4 regions of the Variovorax rhizosphaerae genome follow, and region 4 is predicted to be linked to each of the others. Evidence: predicted binding sites of a transcription regulator. Region 4 holds the regulator's gene; each other region holds the start of a gene.
What was found. Region 4 encodes LexA, which represses DNA repair genes until DNA is damaged. Its sites were predicted from a motif close to ACTGTATNNNNATACAGT; they were not measured.

Region 1 (7,258 bases), on a different contig from region 4:
AACGGCCCGCGGGCCCCTTGGGGGCGGGGCTGTCGATGACGCGCTGCGACTCCTGCTCCGGCGTCATGTGATGCGGCACGCCGCCCTGCAACTTCGCGAAGGGCTCGGTGGCCGACGGCGCCGCGGGCAGCGACTGCGCGCGCGCCGCACCGGTCCACGCACAGGTCGTGGCGGCGAGCAGCAGGGATCGACGTTGCATGACGGGTTCCTCGGGTGGCGACAAGGCGGCGCGTGCGTTCAGAAGGTGTGAATCGATCCGGCGTGGTCGAGCGGGCCGTCAAAACGCGTCCGATCAAGGCGCAAAGCAAAGCCATGGCTTGGGCCAAGCCGAGCATTTGCACCGCCGAGCGGGCGTTGTTTGACGGATCGAGCGGGCATGGCGGGTTCGTTCACACCGTCTCAGGACGCAGGCGCTTCGAGCGGTCGGGCGGGCGCTGCGGTCGGCTCGGGCAAGTGCGGCATCGCAGGCATGTTGCGCGAGTCCGGCGGCATGTTGCCACGGCCCACCGCCCCGCCCTTCGGCACTACCATCTCCATGCGCACGCGCCCCGGCGTCTTGCCCCCGCGCCCAGTGCCGGCACCCGCGCCAGGCTTCAGGTAGGCGTAGAGCTGCAACACCGTCTGCACATAGTCCTGCGTCTCGCGGTAGTTCGGGATCTTGTTGCCCGCGCGCTGCACCGCGCCTTCGCCAGCGTTGTAGGCCGCGAGCGCCAGTTCGATCTGTCCTGGGAACATCGCGATCAGGTCGCGGAAGTAGCGCGAGCCGGTCGCGATGTTGATGCGCGGGTCGTACAGCTTCTCTTCGATGGTCCCGCGCTTGTCGCCCTGCACGCCGTAGCGCTCGGCCGTCGCCGGCATCACCTGCATCAAGCCCATCGCGCCCTTGGGTGACAGCGCCTGCGCATCGAAGCCCGATTCGGTCGCGACCAGCGCCTGCAGCAACTCATAGTCGATCGCATGGCGCTTCGACGCGTCCTGCAACGCGGTCTTGGCGACCTTGTAGTTCGGCGATTTCTCGAACATCGCGACCAGCGATTGCGACACCGCCGGTACCTTGCCACTGCCGCGCCGCCCCGGCGTGCCGATGCCCTCAGTCGTGTCGAAGCTCTGCCCGCCCTTGAAGAACAACTGGTAGCGCGCATCCAGCTTCTCCGATGCGAAATGCGCCATGCCCTTTTCGTCCATGTAGCCATAGATGTCGGCCGCGAACGCGCCGTGCTGCGCGATCAGCAACAGCACCAGCGCAATCCATCGACGGAAAAGGCCAGATTGATTCACTTCGTGATTCGCAAGCCGGACATCCTCCTCCCGAAGGACGAGGACGCACATCAACTAGACATCGATCTCCACATCATCGCCACGTAACTCCATCAGGTCGCGCCGCGCGGCGGCTTCACCCTTGCCCATGAGTTTGGTGATCTCTCCCTGAGTCTGCGTGAAATCCAAGCGGCCGAGTTGCACCTGCAACAGGCGGCGCGTGTCCGGATTCAGCGTGGTCTCCCACAACTGCTCCGCACTCATTTCACCCAGGCCCTTGAAGCGACTGATGCTCCACGCGCCTTCCTTCACGCCATCCTTGCGCAGCTTGTCCAGCGTGGCCGTGAGTTCGCCTTCGTCCAGCGCATACACCTTCGACGCCGGCTTCTTGCCCCGCGCCGGCGCATCGATGCGGAACAGCGGCGGCTTGGCCACATACACGTTACCCGCATCGATGAGCTTCGGAAAGTGCCGGAAGAACAGCGTCAGCAGCAGCACCTGGATGTGCGAGCCGTCCACGTCCGCATCGCTCAGGATGCAGATCTTGCCGTAGCGCAGGCCGCTCATGTCGGGCGTGTCGGTCGGCCCGTGCGGGTCTACGCCGATGGCCACCGAAATGTCGTGGATTTCGTTGTTGGCAAACAGCCTGTCGCGCTCGACTTCCCAGGTGTTCAGCACCTTGCCGCGCAAGGGCAGGATCGCCTGCGACTCCTTGTCGCGGCCCATCTTCGCGCTGCCGCCGGCCGAGTCGCCCTCGACCAGGAAGACTTCGTTGTGCGCCGTGTCCTTGCTCTCGCAATCGGTCAGCTTGCCAGGCAGCACGGCCACGCCGGAGCCCTTGCGTTTCTCGACCTTCTGGCCCGCCTTCTGCCTGGACTGCGCCGCCTTGATCGCCAGTTCGGCCAGCTTCTTGCCGTAGTCGACGTGCTGGTTCAGCCACAGCTCCAGCGCAGGACGCACGAAGCTGGACACCAGCCGCACCGCATCGCGCGAGTTCAGTCGTTCCTTGATCTGCCCCTGGAACTGCGGGTCCAGCACCTTGGCGCTCAACACATAGGAAGCGCGGGCGAACACGTCTTCCGGCAGCAGCTTCACGCCCTTGGGCAGTAGCGAATGCAGTTCCACGAAGCCCTTGACGGCGTTGAACAGCCCATCACGCAAGCCGCTTTCATGCGTGCCGCCAGCACTGGTTGGAATCAGGTTGACGTAGCTCTCACGCACCGGCTGACCTTCCTCGGTGAAGGCCACGCACCAGTCGGCGCCTTCGCCCTCGGCAAAGTTGTCGGCGTTCTTGTCCGCATGGCCCGCGCCTTCGAACAGCGGGATCACCGGCTCGCCATTGAGCGTCTGCATCAGGTAGTCGCGCAGGCCGCCCTTGTAGAGCCAGGTCTGCGTGTCTTTCGTCTTCTCGACCACGAGCGTGACCGTCACGCCCGGCATCAGCACGGCCTTGCTGCGCAGCAGGTGCGTCAGTTCGTTCACCGGCAAGGTGGCCGTCTCGAAATACTTGGCGTCAGGCCAGGCGCGCACCGTCGTGCCCTGCTTGCGGTCGCCGTTGCCGCTGACCTGCGCGCGGATCTGCAGCGGCTCGATCACGTCGCCGGCCGAGAAGGCCAATTGCGCGACCGAGCCTTCGCGATACGACACCACTTCCAGCCGCGTCGACAGCGCGTTGGTCACCGAGACGCCCACGCCATGCAAGCCGCCCGAGAAGCTGTAGGCCCCGCCCGACCCCTTGTCGAACTTGCCGCCCGCATGCAGCCGCGTGAACACCAGTTCGACCACCGGCGCCTGTTCCTCCGGATGCAGCCCGAACGGAATGCCGCGGCCATCGTCCTCGACGCTCACCGAGCCGTCGAGGTGCATCGTGACCTTGATCTTCTTGCCGTAGCCCGCGAGCGCCTCGTCGGCCGCGTTGTCGAGCACTTCCTGGATGATGTGCAGCGGGTTGTCGGTGCGGGTGTACATGCCCGGCCGCTGCTTGACGGGCTCGAGCCCCTTGAGAACGCGGATCGAGCCTTCGGAATACGCCTGGGGAATTGTCTTGCTGGGGGTTGCCATGGGGGCGGATTGTAGTGAGCCAGCCCGCCAAAAACTGGATGTCCATACAGACAACTTCCGTGCCTGATGCGCGAGGCCACCACTTCGCGATCCAGCTCGCGCAGCCAGCCACACACGCGAACCCGCGCGGCAAATGGCGCGAGATGCCAACGCCCCCGGGCTGCCGCCCCCCGCCTATCCCTCCTTCACATCCAAGCACCGCTTGCAACCCCGTTGGCGGCCGCCGCAAGCGTCGCTCCCCTGGCGGGACATGCGCCAATCGCATCAATGGCCGGGCAATATTTCAACAATCCCGAATAGGCGCGCGCAAGAACGGTCACTGGCTTTTGGGTACATTGACCGGCATGCGCCCCTCCTCCCCCCAGCCCCTCAGCCTGAAGCAGGTGCTCCTGTGCGGCGCCATGATCGTCACCCTCTCGATGGGCATCCGCCACGGCTTCGGCCTCTGGCTGCAACCGATCACGCAGGCCCAGGACTGGTCGCGCCAGACCTTCTCCTTCGCCATCGCGATCCAGAACCTCTCATGGGGCGTGATGGGTGTCTTCGCGGGCATGCTGGCCGACAAGCTGGGCGCCTTCCGCGTGCTGCTGATCGGCACCGCCTGCTATGCGCTCGGCCTGGTCGGCATGGCGCTCTCGCCCACGCCCACCCTGTTCGCATTGACCGCCGGCGTGCTCATCGGCGCCGCGCAGGCCGGCACCACCTACGCGGTGATCTATGGCGTGATCGGCCGCCAGATCCCGGCCGAGCGGCGCTCATGGGCCATGGGCGTGGCCGCCGCGGCCGGTTCGTTCGGGCAATTCCTCATGGTGCCGATCGAGGGCCATCTGATCGCCAGCCTGGGCTGGCAGACCGCCCTGCTCGCATTGGCGGCAGTGGTGCTGCTGGTGGTGCCGCTGGCCTTCGGCCTGCGCGAGCCGGCTTCCACGACGGGTGGCAGCAGGCGTGAACAGACCATCGTCCAGGCCTTGGCCGAAGCCTTCAAGACGCCGAGCTTCAGCCTGCTGATGGCCGGCTATTTCGTCTGCGGCTTCCAGGTGGTGTTCATCGGCGTGCACATGCCGAGCTACCTGCGCGACAAGGGACTGTCCCCCGAAGTGGCCAGCTATGCGCTGGCGCTGATCGGCCTGTTCAACGTGTTCGGCACCTACGCCTCCGGCTCGCTGGGGCAGAAATTCGCCAAGCGCAAGATCCTCGCGGCGATCTACTTCGGCCGCGCCATCGCCATTGCCTTGTTCCTGATCGTGCCGATCTCGCCGCTGTCGGTGTACGTCTTCGCGGCCGTCATCGGCTTCCTGTGGCTCTCGACCGTGCCGGCGACCAATGCGCTGGTCGCGCAGATCTTCGGCGTGGCGCACCTGTCAATGCTCAGCGGCTTCATCTTCCTGGGTCACCAGGTCGGCTCCTTCCTCGGCGTGTGGCTGGGCGGCGCGCTGTACGACCGCACCGGCAGCTATGACATCGTCTGGTACATCTCGATCGCGCTCGGCGTGTTCGCCGCGCTCATCAACCTGCCGGTGAAGGAAAGCGCCATCGTGCGCGCCGTGCCGCAGCCTGCCTGAAATCATGACGAGCCAGACCCGCCATCGCATCCGTCGTGTCGCGACGTGGCTGGCCATCTGCATGGTGCTGGCACTCGTGTTCGCGCTCTACACCCGGCCCGGCTTCATGGTGACCCTCATCGACCAACTCTGGGCCTGCTTTTGAGCTCCCTGCATGGATCGGGCGCGCCGTCGCCATGGGTGGTGCGCTGGTCGCACCTTGTGCCGGAGGGCGGGAGCGTGCTCGACGTGGCCTGCGGTGCCGGTAGGCACATGCGCTGGTTTGCCGGGAGCGGCCATGTCGTCACCGGTGTGGACCGGTCGCCGGAAGCGATCGCTGCAGCCTCGTCCTTCGGCCGCGTCCTGCAAGCGGATATCGAAGACGGGCCATGGCCCTTCGGCGGCGATCAATTCGATGCCGTCGTCGTCACCAACTACCTCTGGCGCCCGCTCCTGCACCATATCGTGGCCGCCGTCGCGCCCGGCGGCGTGCTGCTTTACGAAACTTTTGCAGCCGGTAACGAAACCGTCGGCAAGCCATCGCGCCCGGATTTCCTGCTGCAGCCCGGCGAACTCCTTTCCGCCAGCGCAGGATTGCGCGTGATCGCCTACGAAGACGGGTTCCTGGACAGTCCCGCGCGATTCGTCCAGCGCATCGCGGCCGTGCGGCCGGCGGGCGCGTTGCCGCGCCACGCGCTTGAAAGCCCACCCGCGAATTAGTTGCCCCTTCGTGAGCACCCGCGGAACCTGCTTCGCCGCGCCGCTGGGTGCGCCCGTTGAGGGGGTGCACCGAAGCCTCTGCGGGGGTGGGACGTCTGATCAGTAGAATGGCTGCTTTTCGGCCCGAACAAAGAGAACCCCCTTGGATCCACTGACTGGCAGCATCGTCGCGCTCGTCACGCCGATGCATGACGACGGCAGCGTCGACTATCCCGCATTGCGCCGCCTGATCGACTGGCACATCGCCGAAGGCACGGACTGCCTTGGCGTCGTCGGCACCACCGGCGAATCGCCGACGGTCGATGTCGAAGAGCATTGCGAAATCATCCGCGTTTCCGTCGAGCAAGCCAAGGGCCGCGTGCCCGTCATGGCCGGCTGTGGCGCGAATTCCACGAAGGAAGCGATCGAGCTTGCCAAGTTCGCCAAGGGCGTGGGCGCGGACTCGCAACTCCAGGTCGTGCCCTACTACAACAAGCCGACGCAAGAAGGCCAGTACCAGCACTTCAAGGCCATCGCCGAAGCCGTGGGCGACCTGCCCACCGTGCTCTACAACGTGCCGGGCCGCAGCGTCGCCGATATGGCGCACGACACCGTGCTTCGCCTCGCACAAGTGCCCGGCATCATCGGCATCAAGGAAGCCACCGGCAACATCGAGCGGGCCCAATGGCTCATTCGCGACCTGCCGAAGGACTTCGCCGTCTACTCGGGCGACGACCCGACCGCCGTCGCCCTCATGCTGTGCGGCGGCCAGGGCAACATCAGCGTCACGGCCAACGTGGCGCCGCGCAAGATGCACGAGCTGTGCGTGGCCGCTCTGGCCGGCGACGTGGCCACCGCCATGCGCATCCAGTTCGAACTGATGCCGCTGCACCGCAACCTCTTCATCGAGCCCAACCCCATTCCCGTGAAGTGGGCCATGGCGCGCATGGGCCTGTGCGGAGACGCGCTGCGCCTGCCCCTGACCGGTCTCAGCGAAGCAGCCCAACCCGTCGTGCTGGCCGCCCTCAAGGCCACCGGCCTGCTCCACTGACGCCTGCCCGATGCGCATTCGCGCATGCAACCTTTTTGCCGACTTGCCACTCACAACCTGCGGCGCCGCATGCGTCCATTGAATTGCGATATCCAGAAGGAAGACGACGTTGAACCACATTTCGCGACTTGCATTGCTCGGACTCGTCACGAGCCTTGCGGCCTGCTCGGTCCTCGAGCCTGACAAGATTGACTACAAGAGCGCCGGCAAGGCCCCGACCCTCGAAGTCCCACCCGACCTGACCCAGCTCTCGCGCGACAACCGCTACGCCCTCCCCGGCGCACCGGTCTCGGCCAATTCGTACCAGGCTGGGATCGCCAATGCGCCGAGCCTGCCAACCGCAGTGTCGAATATCGGCGACGTGCGCCTGGAGCGCGCCGGCAACGAACGTTGGATCGTCGTGAGCCGACCCGCCGACCAGCTGTGGGAACCTGTTCGCGACTTCTGGCAGGAAAGCGGCTTCCTGTTGACCACCGAGCAGCGCAACCTCGGCATCATGGAAACCGACTGGGCCGAGAACCGCGCCAAACTGCCGCAGGACATCATCCGCGGCACCATCGGCAAGCTGATGGACTCGGTGTACTCCACCGGCGAACTCGACCGCTTCCGCACGCGCATGGAACGCACGCCCAACGGCACCGAGATCTAC
Region 2 (7,258 bases), on a different contig from region 4:
TCGGCAGCGCCGGCGCCACCGGCCACGGCCCCGGCTGCGCCCGCCCCGAGCGCACCGGATGTCTACGCCCGTGCAAAGGACACCGAGCCGTTGCCCCCGAAGCCCGAGCGCGGATCGGCTGCGGACGCAGGCAACGACAGCGAAGGCATCTACGAAGCCGACAACAACCTCACCTTCATCGGTCCATCGGGCTACCTGATGGGCAAGGGCACGCCGGGATGGACCCTCGGCTCCATCGCCGTCGCCAAGTACGAATGGTCCTTCAAGAGTCCGACCTTCCTGCGCAGCGCCAAGGGGCTCGACGAGATCAAGGGCTCCGGCGCCTTCTTTGCCAAGGAGCAGATCCTGGGTACCTACACCGTCGCAGACGGGACGCAGGAATTCCTGGGCCCCTTGCGCTACAGCAAGTCGAACTCCCTGGCGACCACCCAGGCCGGCATGGCCGGCACCTGGCGCGTCGACAGTCCGGTCGATTTCGACATGTCGATCACCGTGGACGCGAAAGGCAACTTCACCGGGACCACCGCGGGCGTCGTACCCGGCGCATGCACGGTCTCCGGCACCGTCAAGCACTTGGAACCCGCCGCACGGAAGAACATGTTCGCCATGGTGCTGAATGCCAGCAACGCCGCGACCGGCAGCCAATTGCCTTGCAACCTGAGCGCCACCAACACGTACTACGGCATGTCGGCGATCGTGCTGGTCGCGGCAGGCCGCTATGACTCGAACGGCTACTACCGCAGCTTCGGCTTTCACGCGACAACCGAATCCGCTGCCGTGATCTCGAACGTCCTGCGCAAGCAGCCTTGATGGCGCCCGCGACCGCCTACGCCTGGATCTTCTCCAGGCAGTAGCCCAGCCCCCGCACCGTCGCGATGCGGATCGGGCCCTTCTCGATCTTCTTGCGCAGGCGGTGGATATAGACCTCGATCGCGTTGAGGCTCACCTCCTCGCCCCATTCACACAGCCGCTCGACCAATTGGTCCTTGCTGACCAGCCGGCCTGCGCGCTGCAGCAGCACCTCGAGCAGGCCCAGTTCGCGCGCCGACAGCTCGAGCATCCGGCCGTCGATGGTCGCCACCCTGCCCGCCTGGTCGTAGACCAGCGGACCGTGCCGGATGGCGTTGCTGGTGCCGCCCATGCCGCGCCGCGTGAGCGCGCGCACCCTCGCCTCCAGTTCCTGCAGCGAGAAGGGCTTGGCCATGTAGTCGTCCGCGCCGTAGTCGAGGCCCTTGACGCGCTCTTCCACGCTGTCGGCAGCGGTCAGCACCAGCACCGGCAGGGTGGAGCCGCGCGCACGCAGGCGCTTGAGGATTTCAAGCCCGTGCAGGTTGGGCAGGCCGAGGTCGAGGATCAGCAGGTCGAATTCGCTGTTGGTCATCAGCGCGGCATCGGCCTGCGAGCCGGTGGCGACGTGGTCGACGGCGGCGCCCGAGGTGCGCAAGCTGCGCAGCAAGGCGTCGGCGAGGACTTGGTCATCTTCGGCAATCAGGATTCGCATGGGTGGTGTCCCGTTGGTCTTGTGGCGTCCCTGCGATGTTGCTTTCATGCGACCTGCAACCAAACACATCGCTGCGTTGGAGTGCCTTGGCGTGCTACAGCACGGTCTGCGGCGCTGCGCCTGGTTCTGGGCTTGGTTGCAAGTCGTATCAGGCCGATTCTAGAAGTGCGTCCATGGCCTGTCGCTCAAGTGGCGTAGGCCTCCAACCCGATCGTCACCACGGTGGCCACCTCGTCGCCCACGCTGGCGCGGAACTCCTGCTCGGCCTGCGCGACGGCGCGGCGAAAGGCATCGAGCCAGGCGAGCCCGTCGGTGGTGAACGTCACGCGCCGCGCCCGCGCGTCGAGCGGATCGGGTCCGCGCGTGACGATGCCCCAGGCCTCGCATTGATCCACCAGCACGCCCATCGCCTGCTTGGTCATGCCGGCGCGATCGGCCAGTTCGGTCAGGCGCGAGCCGTTGCGCGCCAGGTGCCGCGTGATGTGGATGTGCGCGGCGCTGACCTGCTGGCGCGCCGCGAGGTTTGACAGCGCCAGGGGCACCTCGATGTCATGCGCCATCAGCGTCAGCACGCGCTCGTCGAAGCGGCGCATCGCATGGCCGAGCAGGCGGCCCAGGTGCGTCTGGCGCCAGTCGTCTTCGTGGGGTGCCGTGGTCATGCTGCAAATGGTAAAGCAAACTGACTAAAAATCGTCTTTACGGATTTATACAGCCGCATACACTACTGTTCAAGCATCCAGCCTGTTATCAAACACAGATGCCAAAACCAAACATAACCCGTTGATATTCAAGGAGATTTTTCATGGACGCACTCGTCAAGGGCAGCAGCATCTCGGTCCCGAACAGCGAAAAGGCCAAGGCACTGCAGGCCGCGCTGGCGCAGATCGAAAAGCAGTTCGGCAAGGGCACGATCATGCGGCTGGGCGAAGGCGAGGCGCTGGAAGACATCCAGGTGGTCTCTACCGGCTCGCTGGGGCTGGACATCGCGCTGGGCGTCGGCGGCCTGCCGCGCGGCCGCGTCATTGAAATCTACGGCCCGGAATCCTCGGGCAAGACCACGCTCACGCTGCAGGTTATTGCCGAGATGCAACGCCAGGCCGGCACCTGCGCCTTCGTCGATGCCGAGCATGCGCTCGACGTGCAGTACGCCCAGAAGCTCGGCGTGAACCTGTCGGACCTGCTGATCAGCCAGCCCGACACCGGCGAGCAGGCCCTTGAAATCGTCGACTCGCTGGTGCGTTCCGGCGCCGTGGACCTGATCGTGGTCGACTCGGTCGCCGCGCTCACGCCCAAGGCTGAAATCGAAGGCGAAATGGGCGACTCGCTGCCCGGCCTGCAAGCCCGCCTGATGAGCCAGGCGCTGCGCAAGCTCACCGCCACGATCAAGAAGACCAACTGCATGGTCATCTTCATCAACCAGATCCGCATGAAGATCGGTGTGATGTTCGGCTCGCCCGAAACCACCACCGGCGGCAACGCGCTGAAGTTCTACGCCTCGGTGCGCCTGGACATCCGCCGCATCGGCACGATCAAGAAGGGCGACGAAGCGATCGGCAACGAAACCAAGGTGAAGGTCGTCAAGAACAAGGTCTCGCCCCCGTTCAAGACGGCCGAGTTCGACATCCTGTTCGGCGAGGGCATCAGCCGCGAAGGCGAGATCATCGACATGGGCGTCACGGCCAAGATCGTCGACAAGTCCGGCGCCTGGTATGCCTACATGGGCGAGAAGATCGGCCAGGGCCGTGACAACGCCCGCGAGTTCCTGCGCGAGAACCCCGAGTTGTCGCGCGAGATCGAGAACAAGGTGCGCGAATCACTGGGCATTCCGCTGCTGGCCGCCGATGCGAATGCCCCGGAGGCGCCTGCGGCCAAGCCCGCGAAGGCCGAGAAGGCTGACAAGGCCGACAAGACTGAGAAGTAAACGCCACGTCAGCCGATGGCATTTGCAGCCCCTTCCCTCAAAGGCCGTGCGCTGCGCCTGCTGAGCCAACGGGAGCATTCACGCGCCGAACTGGAGCGCAAGCTCGCGCGGCACGAAGAAGAGCCCGGCTCCCTGGACCGGGCGCTCGACGAGCTCGCCGCAAAGGACTTCATCAGCGAGGCGCGTGTGGTCCAGTCCGTGCTGAACCAGCGTGCATCGCGCATGGGCGCAGCGCGGGTCCGGCAAGAACTCGCCCACAAGGGCATCGCGCCGGAAGCCATTGCCGAAGCCGTGGCCGGTCTGCGCGACACCGAGTTGCCCCGCGCAGTGGAAGTCTGGCGCCGCCGCTTCGGCGCCCCCCCGGTTGACGCGGCCGATCGCGCCCGACAAATGCGCTTCCTGCTGGCCCGCGGCTTCTCCGCCGATGTGGTCGCCAAAGCGCTGAAAACTACCGACGACAACAATTAAACGTGCCCATTCCTGGCATGGGCTGGCATGATCCGGAGGCGCGGCGCAGACCGCAAATCCGGGAGGAATCTTGTCATCGAATGCTTCATCGGCGGCTTCGCCATCGCTCATGCGCACCGGTCTCAAGGCCGGCGCGGCCTACGCGAGTTCCGTTGTGGTGGGCGGACTGCTGGCGCTGCTGTGCGGCGGCGGCGCGTTCGCCTGGTACCTGAGCCGCTTCAACGGACCGGGCATGTCCGCAGGCCATGCGGGCGGCATCGGCGGTGTCCTGGCGATGCTGGCCTCGCCGCCCTTGCTGGTGGCCATGCTGCTGATGCTGTACATCCCGCTCTACCTGGTCATCGGCGTCAAGCAAGGCCATGCGGGGGCGCTGCAGCAGGTGGTCAGGGCGCACGGTCACACCATTTCGCAGCGGTTGGCGTCAGCCATCGCCGGCCGCATCGAGGCCATGCCGCGCACGCACGGTGCGCTACAGCGTGTGCCGGACTGGCTCACCGTCGAAACCCTGAGCCGTCAACTCGAGCCGGTGCTGGGCGAAAGCAAGGCGGTGCGGCTGGCCATCGGCTTCGTGCTCGCGCGGCTGCCGCTGTCGGACATGGTGGCGCATTGGCAGCAGACCCAGGGCGAATTCGGGGCAGCGGCAGCGGGCGCTGAAGACGCGGCCCTGCGCACCATGCTCAACCAGCGCATCGGCGATGCGCTGGAAGATGCGACCACGCCCTCGCACAAGATCTGGTGGATCGCCGTCGGCGTGCACGCTGTCCTGGTGGCTGCGGGCTTCCACCTCACACGCTGAAGTCCGGCGCAGCGCGGGTCGAATTCAGCCTGCGGTTCAGGCCACGTCCGGTTCGTCTCCGACCTGCGGCGCGTCGGCCTTGTGTGCGGCGATGTCACGCACGTTCTTCTGCACGGCAACCGCACCGAAGAGCGCAAGCAGGAACGCGATGCCGTAGAAGCCCTTCTCGCTCCCCGCCAGGGTCGCATTGAAGAGGCCCGCCGCGAGCAGCACCACCGACAGGAGCAACGAAACCCAGCACAGGCTGTAGTAGATGTTGGTGACCGGAATGCCCTCGAGCCGATCGCGCACCGACTTCTGCAGGGACACCGCGGAAAACAGGCCGTACATCAGGATAGTGAGGTAGTAGCCCTTTTCATTGAGCTGCATGGACGCGTTCCACAACCCGATCAGGAACACGATCGCACCGACGAACAGTGCGGCCCACGAAGCGGCGACGAACGCGCCCGTGGGCTTCTGGAACTTGGCGGTCATGTTGGGCGCTCCTCTTGTTTGGATCGCCGGATGATAGCCACATTTGCACGCCTGGAACCGCGGAAATGCGCGCCACAATTGCAAAGGATGCTATCAAATATGTAGCGACTGAGAAGGGGCGCGAACCGGGATTGGCCCGCGGCGTACTTCATGCCATGAATGTCCCCGCCGCCAGCGTGCGGGCGTCGGCACTGCTGCGGCCGATCGCTCCAGCGATTCGACGAGGCTCAGAGCCCCAGCATCAATTCCAGGTTCTGCACCGCCGCGCCGCTGGCGCCCTTGCCCAGGTTGTCGAGCCGCGCGATGACGACCGCGTGGCGGTGGTCTTCGTTCGGGAACACGCGGATCTCGAGTTCATTGGTGTCGTTGAGCGCCAACGGATCGATCTTGCCGCCATCGGTGGGTGGCAGCACCTTCACGTATTGGGCCGGCGTGTTGCTCTTGGCATAGTGGGCCGCGAGAGCGTCATGCAGGTCGCCGGCCTTCGGCTTGCCGGGCAGTTGGTCCAAGTCCAATGGCAACTGCACCAGCATGCCCTGCTTGAAGTTGCCGACCGAGGGGATGAATACGGGCCGGTGCGTGAGCCCCGTGTACTTCATGATCTCGGGGATGTGCTTGTGCTTGAGCCCGAGTGCATAGGTCTCGAACGCCGGCGCGGCACCCGATTCGTAAGCCTCGATCATGGTCCGGCCGCCGCCCGAAAAGCCGCTGACCGAAGGCAGGGCGATGGGTTGGTCGGCGCGCAGCAGCCCCGCGTCGATCAGTGGGCGCACCATGGCGATGGCGCCGGTGGCATAGCAACCCGGATTGGCCACGCGATCAGCCCTGGCCACTGCCTCCCAATGGCCCGCCACCAATTCGGGAAAGCCAAAGGTCCACGCCGGGTTCACGCGGTGCGCCGTCGACGCATCGATGATCTTCGGCTTCTTGCCGCTCATCTGGTCGATCAGCGCCACCGATTCGATGGCCGCATCGTCGTGCAGGCACAGGATCACCAGGTCGACGCCGGCCATCAGCTCGCGCTTGGCGCTCACATCCTTGCGCAGCGCGGGTGCAATGCTGACCACCTCGATGTCGGGCATCGTGGCGAGACGTTCGCGGATTTGCAGGCCGGTGGTGCCGGCTTCGCCGTCGATGAAGACCTTGGCCATGGTGTTGTACTTCGCTGGAGAAACTACGTATTGACCACAAGCGAATGCCTGCGGTTGGTGCAGCGCACCATGATACATTCTCCGGTTGTTCGCCGGCCCGCCCTGCAGCGCACGCGGCCCCCGGACAGCAGCCTCCCCATCTCCCGTCCCATCATCCTCTTCCGAGAGACATCCTCATGAAGATTCACGAATACCAAGGCAAGGAAATCCTTGCCAAGTTCGGTGTGCCGGTGCCCCGTGGCATTCCGGCGTATACGGTTCAGGAGGCGGTCGAGGCCGCCCAGAAGCTTGGCGGCCCGGTGTGGGTGGTCAAGGCCCAGATCCACGCGGGTGGCCGCGGCAAGGGCGGCGGCGTCAAGGTTGCGAAGAGCATCGACGACGTCAAGCGCCTGGCCGGCGAGATCCTCGGCATGCAGTTGGTCACGCACCAGACCGGCCCGGAAGGCCAGAAGGTCCGTCGCCTCTACATCGAGGACGGCGCCGACATCAACAAGGAATACTACGTCTCGGCAGTGACCGACCGCGCCACGCAGAAGGTGGCTTTCATTGCCTCCAGCGAAGGCGGCATGGACATCGAGGCCGTCGCGCACGACACGCCCGAGAAGATCATCACCGTGATGGCCGACCCCAAGGTGGGCCTGACCGACGCGCAAGCCAAGGAAATCGCAGACGGCATCGGCATGCCGGCCGACTCCACCGCGCAAACGGTCGACATCCTCAAGAAGCTCTACCAGTGCTACATGGAGACGGACGCCTCGCTGGTCGAGATCAACCCGCTCAACCGTGACAGCAAGGGCAAGGTCATGGCGCTGGACGCCAAGTTCAACTTCGACAGCAACGCGCTGTTCCGCCACTCCGAGATCGTCGCCCTGCGCGACTTGGACGAGGAAGACGCGGCCGAAGTCGAAGCCTCCAAGTTCGACCTGGCCTACATCTCGCTGGACGGC
Region 3 (7,258 bases), on a different contig from region 4:
CCTTGAGCGCGAAGCGTCGCCAGCCGTCGCCGATCTCGGTCATGCGATTGGAGAACTCGACCAGCTGCGGCATCGATGCGATCTGCGCGGCTTCCTCCAGGAAGGCTGCATAGATGAAGCGGAAGCCCGCGCCGCCAGTGCCGATTTCTTCCTGCATGCGCACCATGTGGCCGATGTAGTCGACCGTGTGCGCCTCGCCCGCTGGCAGGCTCGCCAGCTTCTTCGCCAGCGTCCGCATACCGCGCACGCCGATGAGCGGCACCGGCGCCTGCATGGTGCGCACGGTCTTGCGGATGGCCTTGACGATGGCCTGCGGCTCGATGGTCTTGCGCTCGATCTTCTGCGGGTAGTACAGCAGCCCCTTCGGCGCCAGCACGCCCTTGGCGAAGCGCGCACGCGCCATGTCCGCGCTGCCGCAGCGCATCGGTGTCTCGAACACCGGATCGCTCACCAGGTAGTCGTCGCCTTCCTTGCCATAGACCAGCAGGTTGTGCGCGTTGAAGTGAAAGCGCATCTGCGGCGGAAAGTACGGCAGCCAGTAGACCGAGGTCTGCAGGCCGACGAGTTGGCCCTCGGCCAGCAGCGCATCGAGGCGCGCCTGCCCCGCCTGCGGATTGCCGAAGGTCTCGAACCGGAAGCGCGCGGCCAGGGGCGCCAGCAAGCCCTTGATGATGGACTTCGGCGGCATGCGGTACGAAATGAGCGGCAGCCCCGACAACTTGATGAACGGGAAGTACGCGAAGGTCAGCGCAGACGCGAGTCCGAACGCAAGGCTCTCCGTCATCGGCACGCCGTGGTGGCGCAGCATGTTGGAGATGACGCCGCTCTCGCAGTGCGCGGCATGGCGGTGTTCGAATGTCATTGGGTAACCTCCGCGCTACGCTCTGCGGTGCGAGCGCCTTCGGGCGGCCGGGCGGCGTTCATTGGAGTACCTTCGTGCTGCGCACTGCGGTGCGAGCTTGCTTGGGGCGGCCCGGCGCAGCGCTCATGGCAAGCGCTTCAAGGCTTCGACCGACAGGCCCAGCGCATCGGCATAGCGCGCCAGTTGCTTCGGGGACAGCGCGGCGAAATGATCCGGCTGCAAATGGCGCCGCACGCGCCACTGCCAGAAGCCGCTGGTCTGCGACAGCAACGCCACGTCCATGCGGCGCTCGTACATCCAGTATTCAAGCGGCGACGCCGTACCCGCGACCACGCGAGCGCGCGCATCCTCGGCCTGCGCGACCAGCGCATCGACCGCATGCGTGGTGACGATCTCTTCCGCCTCCCAGCCGCGCGAGCCGACCGTGACGGTATGGCCGCTCGCATCACGCGCGTACATGAGCTTGCGGTGCCCGTCGAGCGTCGCATTGCCTTCTTGCGGAACGGCGTCGACGTTCACACCGCCTCCAGGTGCACGAAGCCGCTGGAAAAGCGACCGCTCTCCGGCACGAACATCAGCAGCTTGTGCCCCTTGCGCACGCGCCCGGACTTGAACAACGCGTCGAGCATGATGAAGGGCGAGGCCGCGCCCGTGTTGCCCATCTGCGCGAGGTTGCTGAACCAGCGTTCGCACGGGATCGGCAGGTCCACTTCCCGGAGGCACTGCTCGATGGGTCGCGCGAAGAAGTGCGAGGACATGTGCGGCAGGAACCAGTCGATCTCGTTCACCTTGAGGCCACGCTTCGCGATGATGTCGCGCAAGGGCTCCTCGATGGTGGCGCGCACGATGTTCTCGTTGAGCAGGCGCACGTCCTGCTTGATGGAGAAGATGGATTGCGCGTGCCACTGTGCGGACGGCGTCTGCATCCAACCTTGCAGCGCGCCATTGGCATCGCGGTCGGCGCCGGCGTACATGCACACCGGCAATTCGTTCGCGGCGGAGGACAGGTCGATCCAGTCGATGCGCAGCGACAAGGGCCCGCGCGGTGCGCGCTCCAGCAGCACGGCGCCGGCGCCGTCGGACAGCATCCAGCGCAGGAAGTCCTTCTCGAAGGCGATCTCGGGCCGCTCTTCCAAGGCCTGCACCTTGTGCGCCAACTCGGCCTCGAAGTTCGCGGCCATGAGCAGCGGCGACACCAGTTCCGAACCCGTGGCCACGGCACGCCGCGCATCGCCGGCCCGCACTGACAGCCAGGCGTGCTTCAGGGCCGCCGTGCCGGACAGGCAGACGCCGGCGCACGACACCGCTTCCAGCCGCGGCCAGCCCAACTCGCCATGCACCATCACCGCGTGATTGGGGATGAGCTGGTCGGGCAAGGTGGTGCCGGTGGCCAGGCAATCCACCGCACCGATGTCCTCGCCCAGCGCGCGAACGGCATTCGCGGTGAGCTGGGCATTGGTCATGGCCACCTTGCCGGTCGCGCGATCGATGGCGTAGTGGCGCGACTGGATGCCATTGCTGCGCAGGATCAACCGGCGCGCACGCGAATCCTTGCCGCCGATGCGACCAAGGACATCTTCGATTTCGTCATTGGAGACCGGCGAGAAAGGCAAATAAGCTGCGGAACGCGTCAGGAATACATCAACTGTCATAGCGGTGGCACCGATCGGTGGCCGAGCCTGAGGGCAGCTCAAAGTGGGTCTTGATTTTAGTCAATCGACCCCTGAAGAGCGGCCGCAGCATAGCCTGCAGGCCCAGGCTGACCGGCACGATGGTGACGATGAGGGCCAGCAGGAACAGCACATAGGCCAACACCAGCGGCCGGCGCTGCACGCTGCCGGGCCGCCCCACCGCCATGATCAGCTTGCCCCACAGGAAGAAACTGCGGGTACCGGCCTTTTCGCTGACATACAGGCGCGGCTCGGCGACGACCGCGCCCAGGCCAGCCAGCAGCGGCTGCGTGCCCTTTTCGGCATCGCCATGCAGGCCGTCGCGCAGCGCCAGGCCGAAACGGCGTGCGCCCGCGATCTGCCCCTGCGTGAGTCCCGCATCCGGCATGCCCCAGAAGCCGCGCTTGCGGCCGAACAGCAGCCAGGCCGGCGTGGTGATGAAGGTGGCCAGGGTAGGACCGGGGTCGGTCAGCACCACGTTGTCGATCAGCCGCGCGCCGACGGCCGCCAGCATCGTCTTGAGCTTCTCGTGCGCCGTCAGCCACATGTTGCGGCAGGCGATCACCGTGACCACCGGCTTGCCCTTCAACAGGCGCGCCGCCACCGGATGCTGCAGGAAGGCGGCGATGGGCTGCGATGGCGCCAGGAACCAGACTTGCCACGGCAGGATGACCAGGTCGAACGCCTCGTCGCCCGTCAACGACAGGGGCGCCAGCGGGGCCGGCCGCATGTGCGCCGTCTCGGGAAAGGCGTCGAAGAAGGCCAGGAAGGGCCACGGGAACGGCAAGGGCTGCAAGGGCCGCAGCGTCTCGACGTGCACCTCGATGCCGGGATCCGCCTGCAGCGGCCCCAGGATCTGGTCGGCAACGGCGTCAAGTTGTCCCGTCTGGGAATAACGAATGGCGAGCACGCGCTTGGGGGACGCGGTCGCGCTCAGCAGGGGTGAGGTCACAGGGGCAACAGGCGGGGAGGACGTGCGAGTGTAGGGGATTGCTGACATTGGCAAATTACTGTGCTGATCGCATCCCCCTGCTTGGGGAGCGCACGGTGTCGCTGGAACGCCGCGTGTAGATTCGGGCGCCATGCTCCACCCGCTTGTCTTTGCCGTCGCCTTCATCGTCGGGTCTGCCGCGCTGCTCTACGTCTCGCGCGGCGCGCTGAGGCACCCCGGTTCGCACGGGTTCTATCGATTCTTTGCCTGGGAATGCATCCTGCTGTTGGTCCTGGTGAACCTGCCGGTGTGGGGCAACGACCCGCTGGCGCCGCATCAACTGCTGTCGTGGCTGCTGCTGGTCGCCTCGGCGTGGCTTCCGGTTCATGCCTTTCGGCTGCTGAAGCAGGTGGGTCGACCGACCGACGAACGCCGGGACGACGCCTTGCTGGGCTTCGAGAAGACCAGCGCCCTGGTGACCTCCGGCGCCTTCCACTACATCCGCCACCCGATGTACGCCGCGCTGATCTTCCTGGCCTGGGGCGCGTTTCTCAAGCAGTTCTCATGGCTTGGACTGGTGCTGGTGCTGGCGGCCACGGTGTTGCTGTTCATCACCGCCTTGCGGGACGAACAGGAGTGCCTGCAGCACTTCGGCGAGGCCTACCGGACGTACATGCGCGGGACGCGGCGCTTCATTCCATTCGTGCTGTGATACGACTTCGCCCTTCAACCGCATAACTGCGTTGGATCGCCTTGCCGTGCTACAGCACTGTCTGCGGTTCTCCGCCTTGTTCTGCGATTGAATGCAGAGCCGTATGAGCCGTCAAAACAAGCTCCCCTGCCCCACCGCTCCCGGCGGCCGGAAGGCTTCGAGGTCCATGGGAATGCGCTCGCGGGTGAAGCCGATGCGCTGCGTCGCCTTCTCGAAGCGCTGGCGAATCAATTCGGCCCACAAGCCGCTGCCTTTCATGCGGGTGGCGAAGTCGGCGTCGTAGTCCTTGCCGCCGCGCATGTCGCGGATGCGCGCCATGATGCGGCCGGCGCGTTGCGGGTAGTGCAGTTCGAGCCACTCCTTGAACAGCGGCGCCACCTCCCAGGGCAGCCGGATCACGTTGTAGAAGGCACGCCGAGCGCCGGCCTCCCAGGCGGCTTCGAGCACCTTCTCCATGTCTTCGTTGACGAACGGGATCTGCGGCGAAACGCTCACGCCGACCGGCACGCCCGCATCGACCAGCGTCTTGATGGTGCGCAGTCGCCGATGCGGCGCGGCGGCGCGCGGCTCCAGCTTGCGCGCGAGTTCGCCGTCAAGCGTGGTCAGGGTGATGTAGACCGCCGCCAGTCGATCCGCCGCCATCGGCGCGATGAGGTCCAGGTCACGCTCGATGGCGCTCGACTTGGTCACGATGGCGAAGGGGTGCCGTGTCTCGCGCATCACCTCGATGACCGCGCGCGTGAGTCGCAGTTCGCGCTCGATCGGCTGGTAGCAATCGGTGGCGGTGCCGATCGCGATCTGGCTGGGCCGGTAGTTCTTCCGCCCCAGCTCCGCGCGCAGCACTTCGGCGATGTTGCGCTTGGCGATGAGCTTGGTCTCGAAGTCCAGGCCCGGCGACAGGTTGAGGTAGCTGTGCGTCGGCCGGGCAAAGCAGTAGATGCAGCCGTGCTCGCAGCCCCGGTACGGGTTGAGCGAACGGTCGAAAGGCACGTCGGGCGAGTCGTTTTCGCCGAGCACCGATTTCGCATCCTCGAAGCGGACCTCGGTTTGCGGCGCTGATCTTTCTTCGGCGGCATCGTCCTCCAGCGTGCCCCAGCCGTCGTCGTACGCGTCGCGGGCGTCCTTCTCGAAGCGATGCGGCATGCGCGTCGCCGCGCCGCGGCCCTTGAGGGCATGGACGGGAATGAAGGTATCGGTCATGGCAGCAATACTGTATTTATTTACAGTATGGCGCCGTGCGCATCGGAATGCCAGCTTTCAGACCCAATCCCTTCGCGTGCGAGGACTAGGGTTTACCCTTAGAATGTGAACCATCGTAAACACCAACCAGAGAGGTTCCCATGTCGATTGCTATTGCTTGTGTTGTGAGTGTGGGCGTCATCGTCGCTTCCTACTTCGTCACGGTGGGCAAGCCCACCGAGTAGCACTTTGGCGGCAGGCCAGCCGGTGGCCGATTCGAAATGCAGTCTTGTGGATTAATTGCACGCCGCGCGGTCGGCGCGTAACATCGCGATACACAAAAAACCAAGGCGTGGATCGATGTTGCGGCAGATCGCCGCGGCGCTTTCCGCCCGCAGGGGGAAGTGATGAGGCCTGCATACAGCGTGCTGGGCGTGCAGGGCAATGCAAAGCCCGCCGAGATCGAACGCGCGTTCAACAATTCCTTGACAGCGTTCACCCGTGAACGCCTCCGCTCGGAGGCTGGCGCCGCCGCGCAGTTGGCGGATGTGATGGAGGCCTACAAGGTGCTGCGCAGCCCCGACATGCGCGCCGCGCATGACCGGAAGCTGGCGAAGGCCGTCTTGACGGAGCAAGTTTCGTCGTGGGTCGAGATCCGCTATTCCGAAGGCAAGGAGCGGTCCAGGTGGGCGCGCCCGCTGATGCTCCTTGTCCTGCTGCTGTCCTTCATCGGCGGCGGTGCGTGGTACCTGGAGCAACAGCGTGACCGGGCTGCTGCCGAAGCGGCCGTGGCCCAAGCCGAGGAAGCCGCGCGGCAGCAGGCGGCGGCGCGAGCCGAGCAACAGCGAATCATCGAAGCCCACCTGGTCGAGAAGTCGCGCAGGGACGCCGCAGCCAGGGAACTCGAACGACGCCAGCAACGCGAACTCGCGCTCGCGAAGGCAAAGCGCGCGAACGTCTCGCAGACACAGGTCCAGCAGGTTGCCGCGGAAGGCGATGAGCAGACCGGGTTGTCACGCTGACCCGGTGCCGCGAAAGCGGTCGGCTAGAACTCCGCCTCCAGCTCGTCGATCGCCTCGGGCTCCTGCTTCGCCGCAGCCATCCATTCCTGCATCTCGGGCAGTTCCATCATGTGCTTGACGTAGGTCGCGCAGGCCGGCGGCAGCTTCACGTCGTAGGTGATGAAGCGCGTGACCACCGGCGCATACATCGCGTCCGCCAGGCCCGGCTTCTTGCCGAAAAGGTACGGCCCGCCATACTTTCCGAGGCACTCCTTCCAGATCTCCACGATGCGGTCGATGTCGCCTTGCGCGCGCGACCAGATCTTGAAGTGGGGGAAGCGCGCCTTGACGTTCATCGGCAGTGCGCCGCGCATGCTGGCGAAGCCCGAATGCATCTCGCCGCAGATGGCGCGGCAATGGGCGCGGGCACGCACATCGGTGGGCAGCAGGCCGGCCTTGGGCTTGATCTCGTGCAGGTATTCGCCGATGGCCAGCGTGTCCCAGACCTTGAGGCCGTCATGCTCCAGCGAAGGCACCAGCATCGACGAGGACAACAGCAGCATCTCGGCCTTCATGGCAGGGTCGTCCGGCGGGATGATCTTCTCGGCGAAGTCGAGCCCGGCCAGACGGCACATCAGCCAGCCGCGCAGGGACCAGGCGCCGTAGTTCTTGCTGCTGATGGTGAGGACGGGTTTGGACATCGAGATGCTCCTTGGGGCTATTGCGGTGCGGGTCTGCCGCCTGCGGCAGTGCAAGGCCCATGCCATGCGCAAGGTGCGGGCTCGCGCCTTGGCCCGCAACTTGCCTTCAAGGCCTCATGCTTTATCGGGCCTACCAAAACCACACCGACATGCTTTCACCCCTGCGGCTCGGTGCGCAGTTCCTGGGGGCATCGCTGTGGAG
Region 4 (7,258 bases):
GGACTGCGGAAGACCCGCACCCAAGCCGCCCGCGTGAGTGCTGCAGGGCGGATGCCGCCTGGCATGGTCCACCAGATCGAGGCGGCACTGAGAAGTGCGGCCACGGCAATGGCCACGAATGCAGTGCGCCAGCCGTAGTGGCCGCCGAGCCATGCTCCCAGTGGCAAACCCAGCACTGACGCCATCGACCAGCCCAGGAATACGAAGGTCACACCCCGGCCCCGCTGGTCGGCCGGAACCAGCAGGCTCACAGACGCCGCTGCCTGCGCGGTAAATATGGCGGGGGCCAGCATCGTCAGCATGCGTGTGAGCAGCAGGCCGAGGTAGCTCGGCATCAGGGATGCCGCCACATTGCAGACTGCGTACCAGACCATCGTCAGCGCCAGCAGCGCGCGCCGGTCCCACCCCGCCACCAGCGCTGCCAGCAGCGGGGCGCCAAAGCACACGACCAGCGCCCCTGCGGTCATCAACTGACCTGCCGCAGCAACGCTCACGCCAAACGAGGCACTGATCTCATTCAACGTGCCCGCGACCAGCATGACGCCGGTGCCGATGACGAAATTGCCCGCCAGCAACGCCCAAAGCGCGGCCGGGAGGGGAGGGCGAGTCAACGCCGGACCTGTAGAGCGCCAGGATTGACGATGTTGGTCGGACTGCCCTTGATGAAACTGGCGACGTTGTCGAAAGCCTGCCCGAAGTAGAGCTCGTAGCTCTCTTGCTCCACGTAGCCGATGTGTGGCGTGCAGATGCAGTTCTCCAGCCGCAGGAGTGCGTGCCCTTGCAGTGGCGGCTCGCTTTCGAACACGTCGATCGCGGCCAAGCCCGGCCGCCCGCGATTGAGTGCGGCAAGCAGCGCATCGGGTTCGACGAGTTCGGCGCGTGAAGTGTTCACGAACAACGCGGTCGGTTGCATCCGCGACAAATTCGCGAGTGTCACGATGCCGCGTGTCTCTTCCATCAGCCGCAAGTGAACCGACAGCACATCCGACATTTCGAACAGCGCCTCGCGGCTCGGCGCGATCTGCAGTCCGTCGGACCGCGCCCTGGCGCAACTCGCCTCGCGGCCCCAGATGACGACCTGCATGCCGAAGGCCTGCCCGTAGCGTGCAACCAGTTGCCCGATGCGGCCGTAACCCCAGATGCCGAGCGTCTTGCCCTTGAGTACGGACCCCAGGCCGAAGTTTGGCGGCATCGAGGCCGACTTGAGGCCGGACTGCTGCCATGCGCCGTGCTTGAGGTTGCTGATGTACTGTGGAAGCCGACGCATCGCGGACATGATCAATGCCCAGGTCAGCTCCGCTGGTGCCAACGGTGAACCACTGCCCTCAGCCACCGCGATGCCCAGCTCGCTGCATGCGTTCACGTCGATGTGGCTTCCCACCCGGCCGGTTTGCGAAATGAGCTTGAGCTTGGGCAGTTTCTCGACCAACTGCCGCGAGACCTGCGTTCGCTCGCGAATCAGCACGATCACATCGGCGTCTCTCAGTCGCACCGACAACTGCCCGATCCCCTTGACAGTGTTGGTATAGACCTTGGCGGCATAGGCGTCGAGCTTGCTGGCGCAGCGCAATTTGCGCACCGCATCCTGGTAGTCGTCGAGGATCACGATATTCATGGCACGTTATTGTGCCTTGCACCCTCCGAGCGCGTGCGCCGCGTGCCGTACGCCTTCAATGCATCAGTCGCCTGGCGTCATCCGCAGCTTCCAGGGCGGCGAGTCGATCGAGTTCGGCGCAGACGTCGGCCATGCGGCCCGAGATGACGACGCGGCCCGCGCCGTTGGGCGTGTGCTGTGCGTCCAGCACGCGCACTACGCGCAAGGGCCTCGTGGCAGCCGCCGGCTTGTTGGCGGAGGCGCGGACCGTGCATCCGGGGCGGACCGCCACGTAGCGCAGTCCGTCCGCGCGGCGCGCGGGCATCCACCGGGTGGCCAGCGATTGCAGGGGCGTGAAGATTTCGGCCAAGGTCAGAAAAGCGATTCCCATGTGAACTCCAGATTGGTCAGAGGTTGAACACAGGCAGGATTTCTTAAGGTCGACTGCAACAGGGTGATGGCCTCTTCGCCATACGCCCGCCACTTGTTGCATGCGAAATGGGGCTACATCAGCATCGTGTTGCGGATCAGGCCGACGGCCAGGCCTTCGATCTCGAAGGGCTCGCCGGGCTGCACGATGATGGTGGGGTAGTCGGGGTTTTCGGCGTGCAGTTCGATGACCTGCTTGTTCCGCCGCAACCGCTTGACGGTGACTTCGTCGCCGATCCGGGCGACGACGATCTGACCGTTGCGTGCTTCCTTGGTGGATTGCACGGCGAGGAGGTCGCCATCCATGATGCCGGCGTCGCGCATCGACATGCCGCGGACCTTGAGCAGGTAGTCGGGCTGGCGCTGGAACAGCGTGTTCTCGACGTAGTAGGTCTGGTCGATGTGTTCCTGCGCAAGGATGGGGGAGCCCGCTGCAACACGGCCGACCAGCGGCAGCGCGAGTTGCGCCATGCCGGGCAGGCCCAGCGAGTACTGGCTGGAGCGGGTTTCGTTGATGGCGCGGAGCACCTCGCCCTTCAGGCGGATGCCGCGCGAGGTGCCGCTGACCAGTTCGATGACGCCTTTGCGCGCCAGTGCCTGCAGATGCTCCTCGGCTGCGTTGGCGGACTTGAAGCCCAGCTCAGCCGCGATCTCAGCACGTGTCGGCGGCGCTCCAGTGCGTGCAATAGCGCTCTGGATCAAGTCCAGGATCTGCTGTTGCCGGGCGGTAAGCTTGACGGCGAAGTTCGACAGGTTGAGCATGCGCTTGACTCCTTGCGGCACTGGCTGAATATCCAGTAGCTGTATTTTTAACCAGTTTCTGAAAGTTGGCAAGCATGGTGGCGAGTGCAGCAGCGAAGGAGTCGAGGCGTGTGGTGGTGCTCGGCACGGGAGGCACCATTGCCGGTCGTGCGGCGCAGCCTGGCGACAACATCGGGTATACGGCCGCAGAAGTTGGCGTTGCAGAACTGCTCGGCGGCATCGAGGTGGCAGGCGTCACGCTGCACGCGGAGCAGGTGGCGCAGGTCGACAGCAAGGACATGGACTTAGCGATCTGGCAGCGCCTTGCCGCGCGCTGTACGCATTGGCTGGCGCAACCCGATGTGACTGGCGTCGTGATCACGCACGGCACTGACACGCTGGAGGAGACCGCCTTCTTCCTGCATTCGGTGCTGCGCTTGCACAAGCCTGTGGTGCTGACCTGTGCGATGCGCCCGGCGACGTCACTGTCGCCTGATGGACCGCAAAACGTGCGTGATGCGGTGGTGGTTGCTGCGACGGAGGGTGCAGCCGGTGTCGTGGCGGTTTGCGCAGGCGTGATTCACGGGGCCCTCGATGTACAGAAGGTGCACACCTATAGGCTCGATGCCTTCGCCTCCGGTGACGCAGGGCCGATCGGTTACGTCGAGGAGGGCATGGTGCGTTCCGTGCGGAACTGGCCTGCGATGAACACGCAATGGTCGGCGGCAGCCATCGACTCCGTTTCAACTGCGATCGATGCGCCCCGCGTGGAGGTCATCCTGAGCCATGCGGGCGCCAGCGGCGCAATCATTGATGCGTTGGTCGCGCAACGTGCGCTTGAAGGCGCTGGCGCGGTAGGGGGTGTGGTGCTGGCTACGACCGGCAACGGCACGCTGCACCATGCGCTCGAAGCGGCTGCGATGAGGGCGCAGGCGGCCGGCGTCGCGGTGCTGCGAGCCACCCGCTGTGCCAGTGGCCGCATCCTGCCAAAGCCCGGCGACGCCCTGCGCGATGCTGGCGGGCTGAGCCCGGTCAAGGCGCGCATTGCGCTGATGCTCGAGTTGCTGTCTCGTCAGGCGCCGCGCTGACACCGCGCAATGAGAGAGGGGCCAATGTGCGGGCCCCTCGTCACGTTCAGCTGCTCAATGCCGCGAAGGCACGCTGGGTGATGTCGTCGACGCTGCCGACGCCCGCGATGGCGCGGTACTTGGGCGCGGCTGCGGGCTCGGTCGCGGCCCAGTTGGCGTAATAGCTCACCAGCGGACGGGTTTGCTGGCTGTAGACCTCAAGGCGATGGCGCACGGTTTCTTCATTGTCATCGGGGCGCTGGATGAGCGGCTCGCCAGTCACGTCGTCGACGCCTTCGACCTTTGGCGGATTGAACTTGACGTGGTAAGTGCGGCCCGATGCCGAGTGCGAGCGGCGGCCGCTCATGCGTTCGATGATGTCGGAGAAAGGCACCTCGATTTCAAGCACGTAGTCGAGCTTGACACCAGCGGTTTTCATCGCTTCTGCCTGGGGAATGGTGCGTGGGAAGCCATCGAACAGGAAGCCATTGGCGCAATCCGGCTGCGCGATGCGTTCCTTGACGAGATTGATGATCAGGTCGTCGCCGACCAATCCACCGGATTCCATGACCGATTTGGCCTGAAGCCCGAGCGGCGTGCCCGCCTTGACCGCGGCGCGCAGCATGTCGCCCGTCGAGATTTGTGGTATGCCGTACTTCTTGCAAATGAAAGTCGCCTGCGTGCCTTTTCCTGCGCCGGGGGCGCCCAACAAAATCAGTCTCATGGTGTCCTCGAACGGGTTCTTGGGATATCGATTGACACCCCGCGCATGCCGCTTGGACAAGGTCAGGTGTCATGACTGCGTCGAGGATAGCATGGGCATTTGCCACACTTCTGCGGGAAAACCGGCGTCCGCTAAGAGTTTGCAGCGATTCGCGCTCGTACGCGCACCAAGTCCTCGGGCGTGTCGACGCCAGGACCGGGCGCATGGTCGCTTACATGCACCGCAATGCGATGGCCATGCCACATGGCACGCAGTTGTTCGAGCGCTTCGATGGATTCGATGGGGGCCGGAGGCAGGGCCGGAAACCGGCGCACGAATCCGGCTCGATAACCGTAGATGCCGATGTGCCGCAACGGTGCCGGCGATGGCAATTCGTCAAGGGGCTTGGCCGCGAAGCCGTCGCGCCACCACGGTATCGGCGCGCGGCTGAAATAGAGCGCGTGGCCGCGTGCATCGAGCACTGCCTTGACGACGTTCGGATTCAGGAAGTCCTCGGTTGAATCGATGGCATGCACGGCGGTGCTCATCGACGCGTCGGGTTCCTTGGAGAGGGTGATCGCCACGGCGTCGATCAGCGACGGGTCGATCAGGGGCTCGTCGCCCTGCACGTTGACCACGATATCGTCGTCGTCCAGGCCGAGCAGGGTACAGGCCTCTGCCAACCGGTCACTGCCACTCACATGATCCGTGCGGGTGAGGAGCACTTCGACGCCATGGGCGCGGCATGCATCCACGATCCGCGCGTCATCGGCGGCGACTACCACCCGCGCCGCGCCGGACAAATCCGCGCGCTGCGCCACCCGGACCACCATCGGAATCCCGCAGATGTCGGCCAGCGGCTTGTCCGGCAGGCGTGTCGACGCAAGCCGTGCGGGAATGAGAACGACAAAGGGAACACCTGCGCCAGTCGCATGCGCGTTGTCCTTGCGTCCTTCGGCGCGCGCAGTGGCGCCCGGAAGCGGGCTGGCGTTGCTCAAAGCCCCAACTCGTCGTCGGTAAGGGTTCGCGCCTCGTTCTCGAGCAGCACGGGAATGCCGTCGCGCACCGGATAGGCGAGGCGTGCGGAGCGGGAAGAAAGTTCCTGTTTCTCCGGATTCCAGGTCAGCGGCCCCTTGGTCACGGGGCAGACCAGCAATTCAAGCAGCTTGGTGTCCATCGAGCGATGATAGCTTTGCGTCGAGCGCGGCGAAGAACGCGGGCTCGGGTGTGAACACAAGCGGCACGGCCAATGCTTCGGGCGCCACGTGCCAAAGCTTGACTGCGTCCTTCTCGGTGCAGAGGAGGAAATGGCCTCCTGGTGGACGCCGCCAGTCCTCGAAGTCGAAGTGGTCTGGCAGCGGTATGCAGCGCTCGGGCTGGATGCCGCGTGCGCGCAGCATCGCGAAGAAGCCCTCGGGCTTGGCGATCGCGGCCAAGGCGACAACGGGTTTTCCGGCCAATTCCGCGAGGGAGACTCGGCTGCCGTCGCTGCGCAACGCGTGGTCGGCCAGCGTGCGTTGCGAGCGAAAGCCCTCGGCGAAGGCCGGTCGGGCGCCGGTGTGCAGCACCAGGTCGCAGCGCCGTGGCCAGTGTTCGCGCAAGGGTCCCGCTGGCAGCAGCCATCTGTTGCCGATGCCGCGATCGTCGAACACGCATAGCTCGATGTCCCGTGCGAGCGCGAGGTGCTGCAGGCCATCGTCGCTCACGATGAGCCGGGTCTGCGGATGCCGTTGCAGCAATGCGCGTGCGGCCTCGATGCGCCGTGCCGCGACGAAGACCGGCACGCCTGTGAGTTGGTGCGTCAGCGCGGCCTCATCACCCACGTCGCGTGGATCGGCGCCCGGCAGCACCTCCCGGCAATCTCTTGTCTTGCGGCCGTAGCCCCGAGAGATGACGCCAACCTCGAGCCCCTGCGCGCGCAGATGCCGGACCAGTGCGATCACCACCGGGGTCTTGCCCGAGCCTCCCGCGATCACGTTGCCGACGACCAGCACTGGAACGTCGACACGCTCAGTGCGCAGGACGCCGATCCGGAACAGCCAGCGCCGCAGCGCCGCCAACGCTCCGAAGATCAACGAGACGGGCCACAATAGCCACGCCAGCGGGCCGCGACCGAGCCATGCCCGCTGCAGGTCCAAAGCTCAGCGCCCGGCCTGCGTGGCCGACTGCAACGCAAAGGTGATCTGCATCAGGCCGGCGCGGCGAGCGCCTTCCATGACCGTGATCACGGATTGATGCGAGGCATTGGCGTCGGCACTGATGACCACCACCGAATCCTTGCCACCGCGCGAAGCGGAGGAGAGCGCGGCTGCCACGGCCTCGACGCTGCGGTCGGGCAGGATGGACTTGTTGATCGAGTAGCGTCCGTCGGCCGACACGGCGGCAATGATTTCCTTGGGGTAGTCACGTTGCGGCTCCGCGTCGGCCACGGGCAGGCGCAACTGCATCTCGGTGAACTTGCTGTAGGTGGTCGACAGCATCAGGAAGATCAGCACCACCAGCAGCACGTCGATGAACGGAATCAGGTTGATCTCCGGCTCATCGCGCGCGCCGTGGCGGAAGTGCATGCGGCCCCGCGTCATTGCAAGCTTGCTGCGGGCTGTCCTGCAGAGGCAGGGGCCGGCGAATTCAAAAGGTGACGGGGCATGGGGCTATTTTCTCAGCGCGTTCAAGTGCCGCGCGAATCGCTCGCCGGCGAGTTCGAGGTTCAGCAGGTATTCGTCG

Region 1: WKW82_RS23845 (DNA topoisomerase IV subunit B) is a predicted target of LexA. The motif match lies at 3,352-3,369, and genes of this name have one in related genera.
Region 2: recA (recombinase RecA) is a predicted target of LexA. The motif match lies at 2,225-2,242, and genes of this name have one in related genera.
Region 3: WKW82_RS18980 (PA0069 family radical SAM protein) is a predicted target of LexA. The motif match lies at 5,385-5,402, and genes of this name have one in related genera.

Annotation. Positions count from the first base shown of each region.
Region 1 is NZ_JBBKZT010000011.1:253,477-260,734, forward strand. It holds gene WKW82_RS23835 (Kelch repeat-containing protein) at 1-199, opposite strand, end outside; gene WKW82_RS23840 (lytic transglycosylase domain-containing protein) at 400-1,278, opposite strand; gene WKW82_RS23845 (DNA topoisomerase IV subunit B) at 1,333-3,318, opposite strand; gene WKW82_RS23850 (MFS transporter) at 3,663-4,880, shown strand; gene WKW82_RS23855 (hypothetical protein) at 4,885-5,025, shown strand; gene WKW82_RS23860 (class I SAM-dependent methyltransferase) at 5,031-5,579, shown strand; gene dapA (4-hydroxy-tetrahydrodipicolinate synthase) at 5,722-6,609, shown strand; gene bamC (outer membrane protein assembly factor BamC) at 6,719-7,258, shown strand, end outside.
Region 2 is NZ_JBBKZT010000001.1:244,566-251,823, reverse strand. It holds gene WKW82_RS01095 (hypothetical protein) at 1-810, shown strand, start outside; gene WKW82_RS01090 (response regulator) at 827-1,501, opposite strand; gene WKW82_RS01085 (MarR family winged helix-turn-helix transcriptional regulator) at 1,687-2,160, opposite strand; gene recA (recombinase RecA) at 2,304-3,422, shown strand; gene recX (recombination regulator RecX) at 3,438-3,890, shown strand; gene WKW82_RS01070 (hypothetical protein) at 4,000-4,686, shown strand; gene yiaA (inner membrane protein YiaA) at 4,723-5,160, opposite strand; gene argC (N-acetyl-gamma-glutamyl-phosphate reductase) at 5,388-6,311, opposite strand; gene sucC (ADP-forming succinate--CoA ligase subunit beta) at 6,488-7,258, shown strand, end outside.
Region 3 is NZ_JBBKZT010000008.1:317,442-324,699, forward strand. It holds gene darH (BtrH-related acyltransferase DarH) at 1-862, opposite strand, end outside; gene WKW82_RS18960 (DarG family dialkylresorcinol biosynthesis protein) at 986-1,381, opposite strand; gene WKW82_RS18965 (beta-ketoacyl-ACP synthase III) at 1,378-2,514, opposite strand; gene WKW82_RS18970 (dialkylrecorsinol condensing enzyme) at 2,504-3,484, opposite strand; gene WKW82_RS18975 (methyltransferase family protein) at 3,615-4,175, shown strand; gene WKW82_RS18980 (PA0069 family radical SAM protein) at 4,287-5,375, opposite strand; gene WKW82_RS18985 (hypothetical protein) at 5,762-6,376, shown strand; gene WKW82_RS18990 (glutathione S-transferase) at 6,400-7,056, opposite strand; gene WKW82_RS18995 (polyhydroxyalkanoate depolymerase) at 7,173-7,258, shown strand, end outside.
Region 4 is NZ_JBBKZT010000007.1:32,374-39,631, forward strand. It holds gene WKW82_RS15750 (MFS transporter) at 1-611, opposite strand, end outside; gene WKW82_RS15755 (D-2-hydroxyacid dehydrogenase family protein) at 608-1,615, opposite strand; gene WKW82_RS15760 (hypothetical protein) at 1,671-1,985, opposite strand; gene lexA (transcriptional repressor LexA) at 2,099-2,785, opposite strand; gene WKW82_RS15770 (asparaginase) at 2,860-3,852, shown strand; gene adk (adenylate kinase) at 3,899-4,555, opposite strand; gene kdsB (3-deoxy-manno-octulosonate cytidylyltransferase) at 4,687-5,433, opposite strand; gene WKW82_RS15785 (Trm112 family protein) at 5,529-5,711, opposite strand; gene lpxK (tetraacyldisaccharide 4'-kinase) at 5,692-6,672, opposite strand; gene WKW82_RS15795 (ExbD/TolR family protein) at 6,676-7,101, opposite strand; gene WKW82_RS15800 (MotA/TolQ/ExbB proton channel family protein) at 7,186-7,258, opposite strand, start outside.